DNA from 2 places in the Cytobacillus pseudoceanisediminis genome. Region 2 is predicted to be linked to the other one. Evidence: riboswitches for the same ligand, from Rfam matches in the RefSeq annotation. Region 2 holds a riboswitch; the other holds the start of a gene.
What was found. A riboswitch is a leader RNA that binds a small molecule or an ion and turns the genes downstream of it on or off. The one in region 2 is predicted to bind ZMP and ZTP.

Region 1 (7,575 bases), 220 kb from region 2:
TTTTTTCCTGCCAGAAGAAGCATCGCACCAAATGATGCGGCCATTCCTGTACAAATCGTTCTCACATCAGGCTTTATATATTGAATCGTGTCAAAGATGGCAAACCCTGCGGTTGTCGAACCGCCTGGACTATTAATATAAAGGGAGATATCCTTTTCAGGAGATTCAGCTGCAAGAAATAGCAGCTGGGCAATCACACTATTGGCAACCACATCATTAATCTCTTCTCCTATCATGATAATCCTGTCTTTCAACAGCCGTGAATAAATATCATAAGAACGTTCTCCCTTGCTGGACTGCTCAATGACATATGGTATTGCTGTCACCTGTATCCCTCCTGTTCATTGCGGATCTATGCCGCCATACAGAGAGTATTAGAAGAAGATGGAACGCGCAGTACAGGCTTCTGGGCATGACTTTCAAGGGATCGCAGAAAAGGTATGGTTTTTATCAGGATGGACGGGTCTTCCGCTGCCACTGATTGCTGCAGCAGCTGAAATAACTTTTCTTCTTCCTCATTTGCAAAAGAATCCTCAGCCTCATCTTCCACTGGGTGCTGAAGCTGCTTCCGTGCACGGTTCAGCGAGGACTTCACTGCAAACTCAGTGGTCCGAAGTATATCAGCAATCTCTTTTGTTTGATATTGAAACCCTTCCTTCAGCGTGAAAACAACAGCCTGCTTTAATGTCAGCCTATTGAGGAGATGGGTGATTGCTTCTGTGCCATCAGGGCTGAACTCCTTCATTTCCCGTTCCGGCGCCTCTTGAAGCTTTTCCCGCTTTCTGTTTCTAAGAGTGTCAATCCAGCAATTATAGACAATCTTCTTTAAAAGAGCCTGATTAATTTTCTCAGGCGAATAGCTTCTATAAGCGCGGATGATTGCCTCATGGGCCAGATCGTCCCCGTCCCAGCGGTTCTGTGCAAGAAACCGGCTATAACGCTGCAGTGAAGGATAGATATCTGCAATACAGCTTTCCTTCTGCTTTATGGAATCCCTTGATTCAGCCTGAACTTTCCCTTGCTTCATAAACCTGTTCACTCCTTTAATACATCTCTGCTTCTATAACGGAATAAGAGAACAAAAAGATACGGGTGATTAATATTTTTTATCAGTTTATTCTAAGGATAGCTGATTTTATACTTGTCATATACCTTTTTTGATTCATTCCTTCGTGCAGTTAAAAAAAGCCCCAATCCCTGCGGAATTGAGGCTGTATTTTTATATAATTCGTGACTTGATAATGCCTTCAATTTGATTAATCTGTTCAAGCAGTCCAGGGATGACATCACCATTAACTTTATTATCGATATCGATCATGGTATACGCATATTCACCGCGGCTGCGGTTCACCATGTCCGCAATATTCAGCTGGTAGCTTGAAATAGCAAGTGTGATTTGGCCGACCATATTAGGAATGTTTTTATGAAAAGCAGTGACACGCCGCTTGCCTGTGTAAGGAAGAGCAGCATTTGGGAAGTTAACTGAGTTTTTGACATTGCCTGTTTCAAGGAAGTGCTTCACCTGTCGTGCTGCCATGACAGCGCAGTTTTCCTCAGATTCTTTTGTTGAAGCGCCAAGGTGCGGAATTGCCACTGCGTTTTTCATTTTCAGGATATTTTCATTTGGGAAATCTGTAATATACTTGCCCACTTTTCCGCTTTCAAGGGCGGCTGCCATATCTGATTCATTCACAAGCTCCCCGCGTGAGAAATTCAGAATATGAACACCATTCTTCATCATGCTGAATGTATCTTCATTGAACATTTCCCTTGTATCATCGGTTAATGGAACATGTACAGTGATATAGTCAGATTCTGCAAACACCTGCTCAATGGTCATGGCGCGCTGAACATTGCGGGATAAGTTCCAGGCAGTGTCAACCGAAATGAATGGGTCAAAGCCTACGACATCCATATCAAGTTCAAGTGCATCATTGGCCACAAGGGCCCCGATTGCCCCCAATCCGATCACACCGAGAGTTTTCCCCTTAATTTCTTTTCCGACAAATTGCTTTTTCCCTGCTTCTACAAGCTTAGGAATCTGGTCTCCTTCATCTTTCAGCGTTTTGGTCCAGGAGATGCCGGCAAAGAGATTGCGGGATGAAGCCATTAAGGAAGTAAGCACCATTTCTTTTACTGCATTCGCATTGGCACCAGGTGTATTAAAAACAACAATGCCCTGTTCAGTGCATTTCTCAACCGGAATATTATTCACACCCGCGCCTGCACGGGCAATTGCTTTTAATCGATCACCCAATTCCATTGAATGCATATTAAAGCTCCGAAGGACTATCGCATCCGGATTGCCGCTTTCATTATCGATTGTAAATTGATCCTTGTTAAACACCTCAAGACCGCTTGGCGCAATCGCATTCAGCGTTTTAATCGTCTTCACTCTGTCTAAAGTCATGGTACTCACTGGATTCTCCCCTTTTCAACTAACTTTGTCAGATTTTAAAACAGAAAGAGGCAAGGGTAGAATCCCTTACCTCTGCCCAGGCGAACGGCTTCGACACTATGTGCTCCCTCGCGGTGATCCGCGTTTCGCCAGTTACACATAGCCTTTTCAGTTTTTTAAATCTTATCAAAGTCTTCTGAAAACTTCAACCCTTTAAAGCGCTTACATTACTAAAATTATTTTTTATTTTTTCTACAGTATATTTTTCTTATTTTGTACACTATGCTTTTCGAAGTTAGTTATTAGGATAACATTTTCATTTCTGCAATGTACGCAAATAATTTCTGTTATCCAGTCATAAAAACAGCTTATAACATTTTATCTGTAAATAAAATTTGACTATCCGAAAGAAAATGTAAAAAACTGCTTCCCTGCACCTCTCTCCTTTTATCAGATTTTGCGAAGTTCTTTAACTTCCGCTTCTGCTGCACATTCATAAACACCAGAGTATTCCACAAGTCCGATCTCGCAATTTTTGCCGATTTTTACATTTTTCCCTCTTACGACAAGAGCTGCTGTGCCTTCGAGTTCGATGTCATCCCCTTCAATTAAATCCGCCTCCAGTTTCAAGGGAAAAATGGATTTGATTAATTTTAATAGGGTTTCTCTATGCTGTGTCACTTTAATTTTTCTGCCGCCGATTTCTTTCGCTTTACTGTCTCCAAAAAGCTTAATATCAATAGTTTCAGCGTTCAGTAAACCATCTACTGAAAATGTCCCTTCAGCACGGAAGACCTCCGCTTCACAGTCCCCTTCAATAGTTACTTTCCCATTCACAGCGATTACTTCGCATTTTACAGAGCCTCCGATAGTGGATCTTCCGGCGACTTCAAGGTTTTGACAGCTGACAGCTTCAGAAATGACGGCAGAGCCATTGATAACAAGGGATTCAGCTTTAACAGCTCCATGGATCTTTGCTGCACCACTGATCTTTCCCTTTTCAGTTTTTATGTTTCCAAGGACAGTGCCCGTCCCGTTACAATGAAATCTCTCGCATTCAATATCACTGTTTACCGTTCCCTTTCCATTTAATTCAACCTTCTGATATGTACCTCCATTAGACGATCCCACTCCATTAATTATTAAGTTCCCTAGTGTTTTCATATTCACAGCAAAATTCCCCCTATACCAATTTGGATTTTAATTCCTCTGCACAATGTTCTAACGATAAAGTGGCGGCCACTTTTGTTCCTTTTTCAAGCAGGACTTGTTCCCCGTTAACCGAAATCAGGCAGCTGGACATTCCAAGTTTGCGAATAAAGCAGATAACAGCTTTTGGCTGCTGCAGGATACTTTGATGATCACTCAATAACTGAAGAAGCATTTTCCCTTCCTCGATATGGATATCTCCGGATTCAAGCAGGATGGAAAGGATATAAAGCTTCAAAATCTCATGGTAATTGAATTCGTTAAGCTCTCCCTGTGTCTCGAGAAAGATATTCATAACCGGTTCAGAAGCTATCCCTTTAGCAATCAGGCTTTCCTTTGTCAGCTTCAGATTCGAAGCATTCAAGGAAAACAAATCTGCCAGCTCATCCAGTGAAAGGCTATCCTTCATCTTTTGTATTTTATCGACTCGCTCCAGAATTTTCTCTTTTGGGAAAAATGTCTCCTGCCCTGTAAAAGTTGATTTTCTGACAAACCAATCCTCCGGTATCAGGCTTTTCCTTTTCCACCGATAAAGCTGCCCATAAGAAATTCCAGTTAAATCAAGGACTTCTTTTTTTGAAATTAATTCATCGCTCAATTCCAGGTCTCCTTTCCGATGGTATGATTGTAACATAACACTGTTACGTTAAGAATATTGTATTATTCATTTTTTTCCGAGGTTTTTCGACAAAATCCCGATTTTACACCATGAAATCAATCCAGGATGAACTCCCCTTTATAAAACAGTGTTCTATTTAAACAAAAAGACCTGGCTCTCTATAGAACCAGGCTTCTCTTCATTCGTATATTTTTAATAGGTTATACTGCTTTCCAAGATACTGATAATTTTGCCTGCGGTACATTTCCTTTGGAGTATCTTCTCCATCTGCAATAAGTATGATGGTTTTATCCTGAAACTGATCCATCACGCATTTCTGCAGGCGCCTGCCGATGCCCTTTTTCTGAAAATCCTCATGGACCATCAATCCATCAATTTCAGCTGTGTATTCCTTGATAATTACATCTACTGATCCGGCAGCTTTCCCTTTATAATATGCAATGAACTGCTTAATCCTTTCATCGTTAAAATTCCTTAAATGCTGACCTTTCTTTTTCTCGGCATAATTAATCCCGTAAACCGAATCCTGCTCATGCTGAAATTCCAGATAATCATTCCATGTTTCATCCGTAACATTTTCGACAGTAATTTCATCCTTTTCCTGAACATCAGGAAAATCAGCTGGATGAATCGCAAATAATTCTAAATAACCAACCGTAAAATCAACATCCTTCTCAAAGCTGGCCAGAAGTTCTCCGGTAAGCTCCTCGTCATCAGGAAAATAAAATCTTACATGCTTTTGGCCATATTTTTGATGAAAAGTTCTTAAATATTGATGTGCCTCCTCAAACTCTTGAACAGAAGGCATTCTTTTAAAAGCAATAAAGTTGCTGTCATACTGAAGGAGCATGTCAGGGTTATGGTTGTGAATAAAAAGTTCATTTTCCAGTACTGTGTGTCCCGGTTTATGGATATTATTAAAAGTGATTTTTTCCATCGGCTTCTCCTAATATAGCAAACACTTTAGTTTTGCAAAAATTTATATTCTTTATCTGTAATAAGCAGATCATGGCAGCGTATTAATTATTCTTTAATTCAAAGGGTACTGCTGTTATCATAAGCACACAGGAAATTCCGGCCATGTTGAGAAATAACCTTGGAAACCTTCTTTTCATACTCTTCCACTTATCAAATTGGAGGAAACTACGGTCATTTTCCGCTTTTGGCACCTGCAGATATATAAGAGACTCCATTTTGAAGATAGCAGTCTCTTTCATCGAATGGATAAAGGATACGGCCGCCGTCTGACCTTTTAAGATCATCTATTATAGCAATTAACCATTCATTAAAATTACCTCTAATAAATCAGAGATGTTTGAATTATTCTCCGCCGTCATATCATGTATTTTGGGAAATCCTTTTTCTAATCTTTATCAAATATTTCATCAAGTTTGTCTGCATAAAAAGTAATTGCTTTTTTATATTGCAAAACTTCCGGGTCATCAGAAGTTTCGGCCACACACTTTAGGAGCATCTCCATTGCCTCGCTGTGCTGGCCTAAATTATGGAGCGTCATGGAATAAAACACCTGGATTGCACGATTAGCCGGAAACTGGGAGATTCCTTTCTCGAACACCATCTTTGATTTTTCATATTCCCCAAGAGTCCGGTATGTGCTCCCAAGACCCAAAATGGCACCTGGCAGATCAGATTCAGGCAGCCCAAGTTCGATCGCTTTTTCATAATGAGAAACAGCTTTCGATTCCTCCCCTAGAACGTCAAAACTCCAGGCACAATGATAATGAATCACTGGGTTTAGGGGATACTCTTCAGCCAATTTCACAAGCAGAAGGCTGGAATCTTTGTATTTCCCGAGATTGCGAAGTACAATCGCTTTTTCTAAGTCCGTGCTCATATGTACCTCCGATCACCGCTTTCTTTCTATTATATCTAAAAATTGCAAATAATGGGTATGGTAAAGCTTTAACTTTTCTGCAAAAATTGAATTATGTCTCGCTGCACTATTCTTTCACTTCAACCGAAGCTATTTCATCAAACATGACCTTCTCAAGAAACCCATCTTCCAATTCCAGATAAATTTTTCTGCCGATGCCGTCCAGCCTGTTTACCCTCCCTGTATATTCGTGGAATAATCCCTCCCGCCAGACTTTTACTATTAGAAAGAAGGCATATTCCATTGCATAGTGAATTTTGTTTTCATAGTCCTCCAATTCATATTCATCTATAAGCGGCTTGTCCTGTGCCATTTGTTCAGTTTCCAATTTTCTTAGCATCGCCCGGTGTTCCGGCATGAAGTGGGCTGGCTGCCATTTTATTTTCCCTCTGTCTTTTAGCGGCATAGTAAATCCCTCCATTCTTATTATAGAACATTTGTTCTGTTTTTAAACCTGTAAAGCACAAAATCTCAAGCTGGTTCATTTGGATAATAAAAGTACGAGTGGTAAAATAATCTTTAACTCTCTGAAAAGATTGGTGAAACAATGAAGCAGTTTCCTATAAAACACCGGTGGCTCGGACGTTTGCTGGCATCCGATCCCGGGCTTATCCGATTTCAAAAAGCAGGACGGGCCACTTTAAGTTTAATGGCTTCAGTCTTTACGACTTTGTTCATCATGCAATTGGCTGGTGCTGATGCCGCTCTCACTCCGGCGATAGTGTCCGGAATGGCAGGCATGCTTGGCATCATGATTGTCATGGATGACTCCAAAAAAGGTAAAATGCTCACAACTGGCCTGCTTGGACTTTCAGCCATGGCAGGGGTATCGAGCGGTTCCCTATTGGCGGGAAGCACGGTCTTTATCGATATTGCAATGGTTCTGTTAATCTTCTTAAGCTTTTATTTGACCCGCTTTGGAGTGCGGTATTTTTCTCTATGCATGATTGCATTCATGACACTTTATTTCGCGTCTATTTTAAAACTATCAGGCAGTCAGCTTCCATCCTTCTACTTCGGCATTTGGATTGGGATCGCGTATGCTTTCCTGTTCAATTTCATCCTTTTTCAGGACACCGCGAAAAACCTGAAAAGAAGCATTCGCTCCTTTCATTTCCAAAGTAATTTTACGTTCAATCTCTTAATTGAGGGGATGCAAGCCAAGGAAATGACTCCTCAGCAGCGGGAGGAATTGGGGAGAAACGTGCTGAAGCTCAGGGATTATGCTGTCATGGTTTCGGAGTATATAAATGATGAAGATGTTCAAAAATTATGGCCTGGGCTGACCTCTACTCAGCTGAGGTTATATATATTTGATGCAGGTATGCTGATTGAAACACTGACAGACTCAATTAGAAGCTTAAAAAAAGCAAATGCCCTTGAAATTGATGAGCTGAGAAAACTCCTGGTTTGGGTAACCCGTTCTCTTCGCGATGCTGAAGTTCTTGCCCAACA
Region 2 (7,575 bases):
CATATACCCCCTCAACAGGTGCATATTGTTTTAATTCATAATACAGTTCGACGCTCTGCCAATCACCTGCATGAATAATTAATTCACAGCTGAGAAGTTCATTCAGAAGTATATCAGGGAGCTGTTTTGACTTCTTTGGCATGTGGGTATCAGACAGAATAAGGATTTTAATCACTATCATTCCTTCCTTCTTACTTTTATACCCTATTTTACCCCAAAAATAAAAGAGCCCCTTAATAGGGACCCTCTTATCAATTAATTATAACTTTGTTACATTTACAGCTTGAGGTCCACGCTGGCCCTGCTCTATGTCAAAGTTAACTTCCTGGCCTTCATCAAGGGTTTTGAAACCTTCTGTCTGGATTGCAGAGTAATGAACAAATACATCTTCTCCGCCTTCAACTTCGATAAAACCAAAACCTTTTTCTGAGTTAAACCATTTTACTTTGCCTGTTGCCATGTAAATTTCCTCCTAATATCTATAACTCACAGAGTGATTTTTTACCCTGCATTTACTAATATGGGTAAATTCCTCTAATTTTATAATAAAATGTTCAAAAAGTACCGAAAAAAATCAATATATCCATTTTCTCTTGGATTTTAAACCGTATTATCCCTTATTGCTGCTGCGGTTTTTAGTGCGTCTGTCCCGGCCGCCTTTAAAATCTCTTCTATCACGGCTGCCGCCTCTGGACCTGTCGTTGAATCTTCTTCCGCCGCGATCACCTTTAGGTTTTCTGACACGGATAGGTTCCACCGCAGTTAATTTAACCGGTGTTACATCAGGACCTTTAGTCAGCAATTTGATGGCTGCAGCAAGCAAAGTAACAGAATCTGTATCTTCAAGAAGGCTTTCCGCCACTCTCTTGAAGTCTGCATGTTCTTCTTTTTCAATAACTTCCATAAGTTTATTAATAGTCGCCTGCTGATTGCCTGCAACAACATCCTTAAAGGAAGGAACAGGCTTTTTCGCCATTTTGCTTTTTGTAACACTTTCAATTATTTTTAGGTGGTCAATTTCTCTTGGAGAAACGAACGTAATTGCCAGCCCTTTATTTCCGGCACGCCCAGTACGTCCAATCCGGTGAACGTAGCTTTCAGGATCCTGCGGGATATCGAAGTTATAAACATGGGAAACACCTGAAATATCCAGACCTCGTGCAGCAACGTCAGTGGCTACCATTATGTCGATTGTCTGCTCTTTAAAACGGCGGATAACCTGATCTCTTTTCGCCTGGGGGATATCACCATGAATTCCTTCAGCCGAATAGCCTCTCTTGATAAGACCTTCCACCACTTCATCTACACGCTTTTTAGTCCTTCCAAACACAATAGCCAGTTCAGGTGACTGAATATCCAACAGATTGCAAAGCACATCAAATTTTTGTTTTTCATGCACTTCCATATAGTACTGCTCAATATTTTTAACAGTCATTTCTTTCGCTTTGACTTTAACCATTTCTGGTTCCTGCATGAATTTTTCAGCAAGAGACTGAATTCTTTTTGGCATTGTTGCTGAGAAAAGAAGGGTTTGGCGCTCACCTTTAATTTCACTTAAAATTCTTTCAATGTCCTCGATGAAGCCCATATTAAGCATTTCATCCGCTTCATCCAGAACTACCATCTTGATGTTGCTTAAACGGATTGTTTTTCTTTCAATGTGATCAATTAACCTTCCCGGTGTAGCAGCAATAATATGCGGGTGCTTTTTAAGCGCACGAATTTGGCGGGTGATATCCTGACCACCGTAAACAGGAAGTGTCCGGACTCCTTTTACCTGTCCTATACGGTTTAATTCTTCTGCCACCTGTACAGCAAGCTCCCGTGTTGGCGCAAGGACTAGACCTTGAATACCTTCGTTTAAATCAATCTGCTCTAACAGCGGCACACCAAAAGCAGTGGTTTTTCCAGTTCCAGTCTGCGCCTGGCCAATCATGTCCTTCCCCTTCATTCCGATTGGAATTGCCTGTGCCTGAATTGGTGTTGGTTCCTCGAAGCCCATATTGGAAAGGGCTTTTACTATTTCATTACTTAAGCCAAAATCTGAAAAAGTTGTCAAAATATAATTTCCTCCTTGAATTGCAAATCTTATTAGGTACTGAAAGATTGTTTTTTGTATAAAGACATGGACACTTTACTAGGCTTTCCAGTTTGTATCTCTTTTTTACATTTCCGTTTGCACTATTTTTAAACTTTTTGAAAGTGAAGTATTTTAATTGGGTGAAATGAAAAATACATATTCCTAAAAGCAGTTATTACAGAAGATCTGTTTTGAGGAATGCTGAAGGCTACAAAGTGGATAAGCAAACATAAAAAGGTGATGCATGATTAGACATGCATCACCTCATTTTAAGCAAAATTATGCTTTTGTTACGTTAGCAGCTTGAGGTCCACGGTTACCTTCAACGATTTCGAAAGTTACGTCTTGACCTTCTTCTAAAGTTTTGAAACCTTCAGTTTGGATAGCGGAGAAGTGTACGAATACATCTTGACCTTCTGAAGATTCGATGAATCCGAAACCTTTTTCTGCATTAAACCATTTAACTTTACCTGTGTTCATTTGTGTTGCCTCCCAATAAATTGTTTTTCACTATAATGTACCATATAAACTTAAACATAAAAAAGTCGCAGCTTGCAGAAATGAGGATGAACGATCGCCTACATTTCTTTGCAGCTACGACTACTTATCCAAAAAGTATATAACGAACTTTACAGCGTTAACCTAATAATAAACGACACCCAGTTATAAGTCAATCCTTTTAAAGATCAATTTTTATTTAGGGATAAATGAACTATTTATGCTTCCCTTGTATTTCAGCGATTTTTTCTGCAGCATGAACAGTATGTTTCAAAAGCATGGAAATCGTAACAGGTCCAACTCCTCCAGGTACGGGGGTAATGGCAAACGCCTTTTCAGCACAGCTTTCATACTCTGCATCCCCAATATTTCCTTCATTATATCCGGCATCAAGGACAATAGCTCCTTCTTTAATCCATTCACCCTTGATAAAGTTAGGTTTCCCTACAGCTGCTACTACAATATCAGCTTGCTTTACAATTTGGGGCAGATTTTTGGTATATGAATGGCACGTAGTGACTGTTGCGTTTCGATTGAGTAAAAGGGCAGAGACCGGCTTGCCAAGGATTGGGCTTCTGCCTACGACTACAGCATGCATACCTTCAGCACTCAATTTATAGAAATCCATAATTTCCAAAATAGCTGCAGGTGTACAGGACGGATATTCACCAAAACCGAATGCGGTCTGTCCATATCCAAGGCTTGTAACACCGTCTACGTCTTTTTCAATAGCAATAGCTTCGAAAGCTTTTCGTTCATCTATATGTCCTGGTACGGGATGCTGTAGAAGGATTCCATGTACAGAAGGATCATTGTTTAATTCTGCAATCTTCTCTAATAGTTCTTGTGTTGTTGTATCCTTTGACATATGAATACGTTTTGATAATATGCCAAGTTTTTCACAAGCATTCCCCTTCATCCGTACATACGTTTCAGAGGAAGGGTCATCTCCCACCAAAATTGTGGCTAAGCAAGGGACGATATCCTTCCCCTTCAATTCTTCAATTCGATCCTTTAATTGGTCTTTCACATGTTTTGCCACAACAATTCCATCAAGAATAATCTTTTTTCCATGCATATTCCTCCTATAGGAAAAGCACCTATTCGGCTGACGGGCTTTTCCATTTTGTTATGAAAAAAAGAGACAAGGGTATCCCTTATCTCTGCCCAGACGACCGGCTATACATAGACGCAGCTCCCCAGCGGTTCATTCCGCATTGTCGTCAGTCACTGCGATTTTGAAAAGCTATTCTAATGAATACATCATACCACAAAAACACAAATAATTAAACTGAAACTTATTCAAACGTTCGTGTTTTTTTGCGAGATATATAAAAAAGGACAGCAAATACTGTCCTTATAAATGATATATTTGAGTTAATTAGTTATACCTAAAACAATGAAAGCCCTGCCTCTCTTCCATCCTTGCGGCTCCTAGACCGCGCCAGTGGGAATCAGGTTGGTCGGAATTCTTTCCGACTTAGATGCTCTCTGAGATTTTAATATTAAATGGTAAGAAACTTACTGAAGTAAAAATACGGAGAAGTGTCTGGTTTATAGAAGATGATTAAGAAGAAAATTCAGCATTAAGCTGTCCACACAAATTATTCTTAATTACAAACACATGCTTACTCTTTCAAAATCCTAAAGAGCATGAAACATAATAAAAAGCCGCAGTTTCACAAAAAAGAAGGTTCGGCTGCCGAACAATCCAAGTGAATTAACGACTTCAACAATATACCTCAAATACTTCAATCACTATGTTATCTTATTTACGGTAAAGTGTCAAGAAAATAACTTGTCACCCGCTTATTAGCCTTCTCCTTTATACTCTGTTACATCAAAATAATCGGTTGTGTCTTTATAGCCATTAAATCCAATATCCAGATCATGAAAATATCGGTGCAATTTAATTAAAACTTCCTTATCCTTAGTGCCCGACTGCACAGTTTCTGCCAGCCGTGTTATTGTGCCCAGGTCAGCCTGCAAATCCTCATTCTCAGCTGATATTTTTTTAAGCGAATTTACGATTAATTCAGCCTGATCTCTTTGTTTTGGCCAGCTGACTTTACGATCTCTTCCCCATCCAAGTGTTTCATTATAAAAAGTATGATTGGAGGCAATGAAGTCCCCTAAATCATCGTACATTAATCCCTGTTCAGATGTCTCCGCATTTGCTGAGGTTTTTTGAACCTTTGATTCATCCTTATTTAAAAAGACAAGTACACTATATGCTATGGCAATAGCTATGACCATTCCCAGAATTGAAAGAAACCTGTTTAATTTCTTGTTTTTTAGCAATTTGAAAGCCTCCATTTGATTTTGATAATGTATGCTGAAACTAAATGGAATTATTGCCATTCTTCCTTGTCTGAAGAAACCTTCCCTGACTGCAAATGTTTTCCATGTTAATACATTCTATGCCAACTTTCCTTTCCCCTTCAACACCAAATAAAAAAGCTTTTAACACTGAGTGTCAAAAGCTATTTCTGATTTTTCTGAGCAAGGAAAACCTCGATAAAATCAATAACAAAACGTTCCAGATCAAACTCCATCGCTATATTATCAAGTGTTTCGGGCGGATCAACTTCGGGCACCGGCCTAAAGTCAGCTATGCTTTTACCCTTTGCCTTTCCAAACTGTTCTATTCTCACTCTTCGTTTTACATATTTGGCAAGATCAGGATTTGTGAGAACACTTAATACAAGAACATCATGAAGAGGTGCACCCTTAATTCCCGGGACAAGCTTTTGATAAGCCTCATAATAATAATCATAAGCAGGTTTAATTAGATCTTTAAAAGGCGATTGAGTATTATCTGCAATAAAATCAATCGTTTCAGGCCTGATAATCGCTTTATTTGTTACATTTAGGGGAAATATATAGATGTTTTTTGCTTTTTCAAGCACTGAATCCGCTGCAATGGGGTCAGCGTAAAAATTCGCCTCAGCCTCTGGTGTTACATTTCCCGGAACTAAAAACGCACCGCCCATTAAATAGAATGCATTTACATCTTTATATGCATCCTTTCCATACAGAATGAGCGGCAATGCCAAATCTGTCTGCCTTCCAACTCCAACGATCACAAGGTCATTTTTGTATTCATTTACAATTTCTATAATTTTGTTTATGTCATATACCTTTATTTTGCTGATGAAATTCTCCGGAGGCTGAATGGGCCCGAGGCCTTCCTCCCCGTGTATTTCAGGATAAAAGACAGCGGTCTCACCGGATAATGGCCCGCTCGCCCCTGCTATAATGGGAATGTCCTCTCTGCCTGCAAGTTTCAGTAAATATGCAGTATTATTGATGGATTCTTCTTTGGTTATGTTGCCATAAGCGCTGACTACACCTACTAGATTAATCTCGGGATGCTGAAGGGCATACATTAGGGCAAGTGAATCATCAACCCCCGAGTCAACAAACATGAGAACATTGTACATAAGCCACCTCCGCTACCTATCTAGTCTATAATATGCCAATGGAATGTCCCTTTTGTTAAAGAAAATACTCCTAAAAAATGAAAACTCCCCAAGTGGGGAGTTTTAGTCCTGATCTGCCGGCTTTACCGCAAAACTGAGTTCCTGGTTCAGCTGGTTTTCAAAATTATTTCCTGCAGCTATATCCCACTTAAATGCATCAGCCATATATGAAATTACCTGCTTTTGATAGTTTCTTACCGTTTCAATATCAAAAAGCAGCGCTCCTGTTCGGCGGTTAAAAAAATCTACAGGGGTGGCAGCCATTTCATGTTCAATTGCATATTTCAGCTTTGCCCATAATACAATCGGCAAGCCAAAATTCTCAGCTTCACTCCTTTTCGTCTCAATCATATTAAAAATGATACCGACGTTAGATCCATACATTTTAACAAGGTGCCTGGACTGTTCCGCTGATAAACCAATACTTGTTCCTTTTTCAGTCTGAAACCTGACGAATTCCTGAAATTTGGATGATCCTCCTACATTTCCTCCTGAAATAGGCAATGTTTTTGTAATACTTCCGCTAAATGTTCTATTTGATTCCTGCTTGAATTTTTCAGCAAGCAAATCAACAATGGTTTCGGCCATTTTCCGGTACCCGGTCAGTTTCCCCCTGCAATTGTCAGCAAACCAGTATCCGACTCCCAAATTTCATCTTTGCGTGATATTTCGGAAGGATCTTTTCCTTCTTCCCAAATAAGCGGACGAACACCAGCCCAGCTGGATTCAATGTCATCCTCCACTATCTTCACAGAAGGAAACATAAAGTTAATGGCATTAATGATGTATGTTCTGTCATCTGCAGTCATTTTGGGATTTACAGGATTAGAATTATAGAATGTATCTGTTGTTCCTACATAGGTCTTACCATCTCTCGGTATGGCAAATACCATCCGTTTGTCAGGTGTATCAAAGTATACAGCCTGTTTTAACGGAAACTTGGATTGGTCTATTACCAAATGAACACCTTTAGTCAAACGCAGGGTCTTTCCTTTCTTTGATCCGTCTTTCTCGCGGATGGAATCAACCCAGGGACCTGCTGCGTTGATGACTTTTTTGCTCTAACTTCATGAACCCTGCCTGTCAGCTGATCTGCAGCTGCAGCTCCGCATACATTTCCTTGTTCATCATATAAAAGTTTTTCGACCTTCAAATAGTTAACAGGCATAGCGCCTTTTTCTGCCGCAGCTTTCATTACCTCTATTGTAAGACGGGCATCATCTGTGCGGTATTCTACATAATAACCGCCGCCTTTAAGTCCATCTTTTTTTACAAGCGGCTCTTTTGATAATGTTTCCTGGGCATTGAGCATACTTCTGCGTTCAGACTTTCTGACGCCTGCAAGATAGTCGTAAACTCTAAGTCCGATAGAAGTTGAGAACTTTCCAAATGTGCCTCCTTTATGCATCGGAAGCAGCATCCACTCCGGTGTAGTCACATGTGGCCCATTTTCATATACGATTGCCCGCTCCTTGCCGACTTCCGCTACCATCTTAACTTCAAATTGTTTAAGAT

Region 1: another riboswitch for ZMP and ZTP. It lies ahead of M5V91_RS03895 (phosphoglycerate dehydrogenase); the one in region 2 lies ahead of M5V91_RS02690 (bifunctional 5,10-methylenetetrahydrofolate dehydrogenase/5,10-methenyltetrahydrofolate cyclohydrolase).

What each region holds. Positions count from the first base shown of each region.
Region 1 covers NZ_CP097349.1:707,995-715,569, reverse strand. The annotation lists partial or broken gene clpP (ATP-dependent Clp endopeptidase proteolytic subunit ClpP) at 1-326, opposite strand, end outside; gene M5V91_RS03900 (sigma-70 family RNA polymerase sigma factor) at 353-1,027, opposite strand; gene M5V91_RS03895 (phosphoglycerate dehydrogenase) at 1,220-2,419, opposite strand; ZMP/ZTP riboswitch at 2,487-2,565, opposite strand; gene M5V91_RS03890 (polymer-forming cytoskeletal protein) at 2,849-3,562, opposite strand; gene M5V91_RS03885 (YhbD family protein) at 3,582-4,205, opposite strand; gene M5V91_RS03880 (GNAT family N-acetyltransferase) at 4,405-5,163, opposite strand; gene M5V91_RS03875 (tetratricopeptide repeat protein) at 5,590-6,081, opposite strand; gene M5V91_RS03870 (YolD-like family protein) at 6,188-6,526, opposite strand; gene M5V91_RS03865 (FUSC family protein) at 6,668-7,575, shown strand, end outside.
Region 2 covers NZ_CP097349.1:483,381-490,955, reverse strand. The annotation lists gene M5V91_RS02710 (metallophosphoesterase family protein) at 1-181, opposite strand, end outside; gene M5V91_RS02705 (cold-shock protein) at 260-460, opposite strand; gene cshA (degradosome RNA helicase CshA) at 611-2,059, opposite strand; gene M5V91_RS02695 (cold-shock protein) at 2,360-2,560, opposite strand; gene M5V91_RS02690 (bifunctional 5,10-methylenetetrahydrofolate dehydrogenase/5,10-methenyltetrahydrofolate cyclohydrolase) at 2,793-3,656, opposite strand; ZMP/ZTP riboswitch at 3,737-3,819, opposite strand; gene M5V91_RS02685 (hypothetical protein) at 4,391-4,879, opposite strand; gene M5V91_RS02680 (nucleoside hydrolase) at 5,062-6,021, opposite strand; partial or broken gene M5V91_RS02675 (glycerol-3-phosphate dehydrogenase/oxidase) at 6,124-7,575, opposite strand, start outside.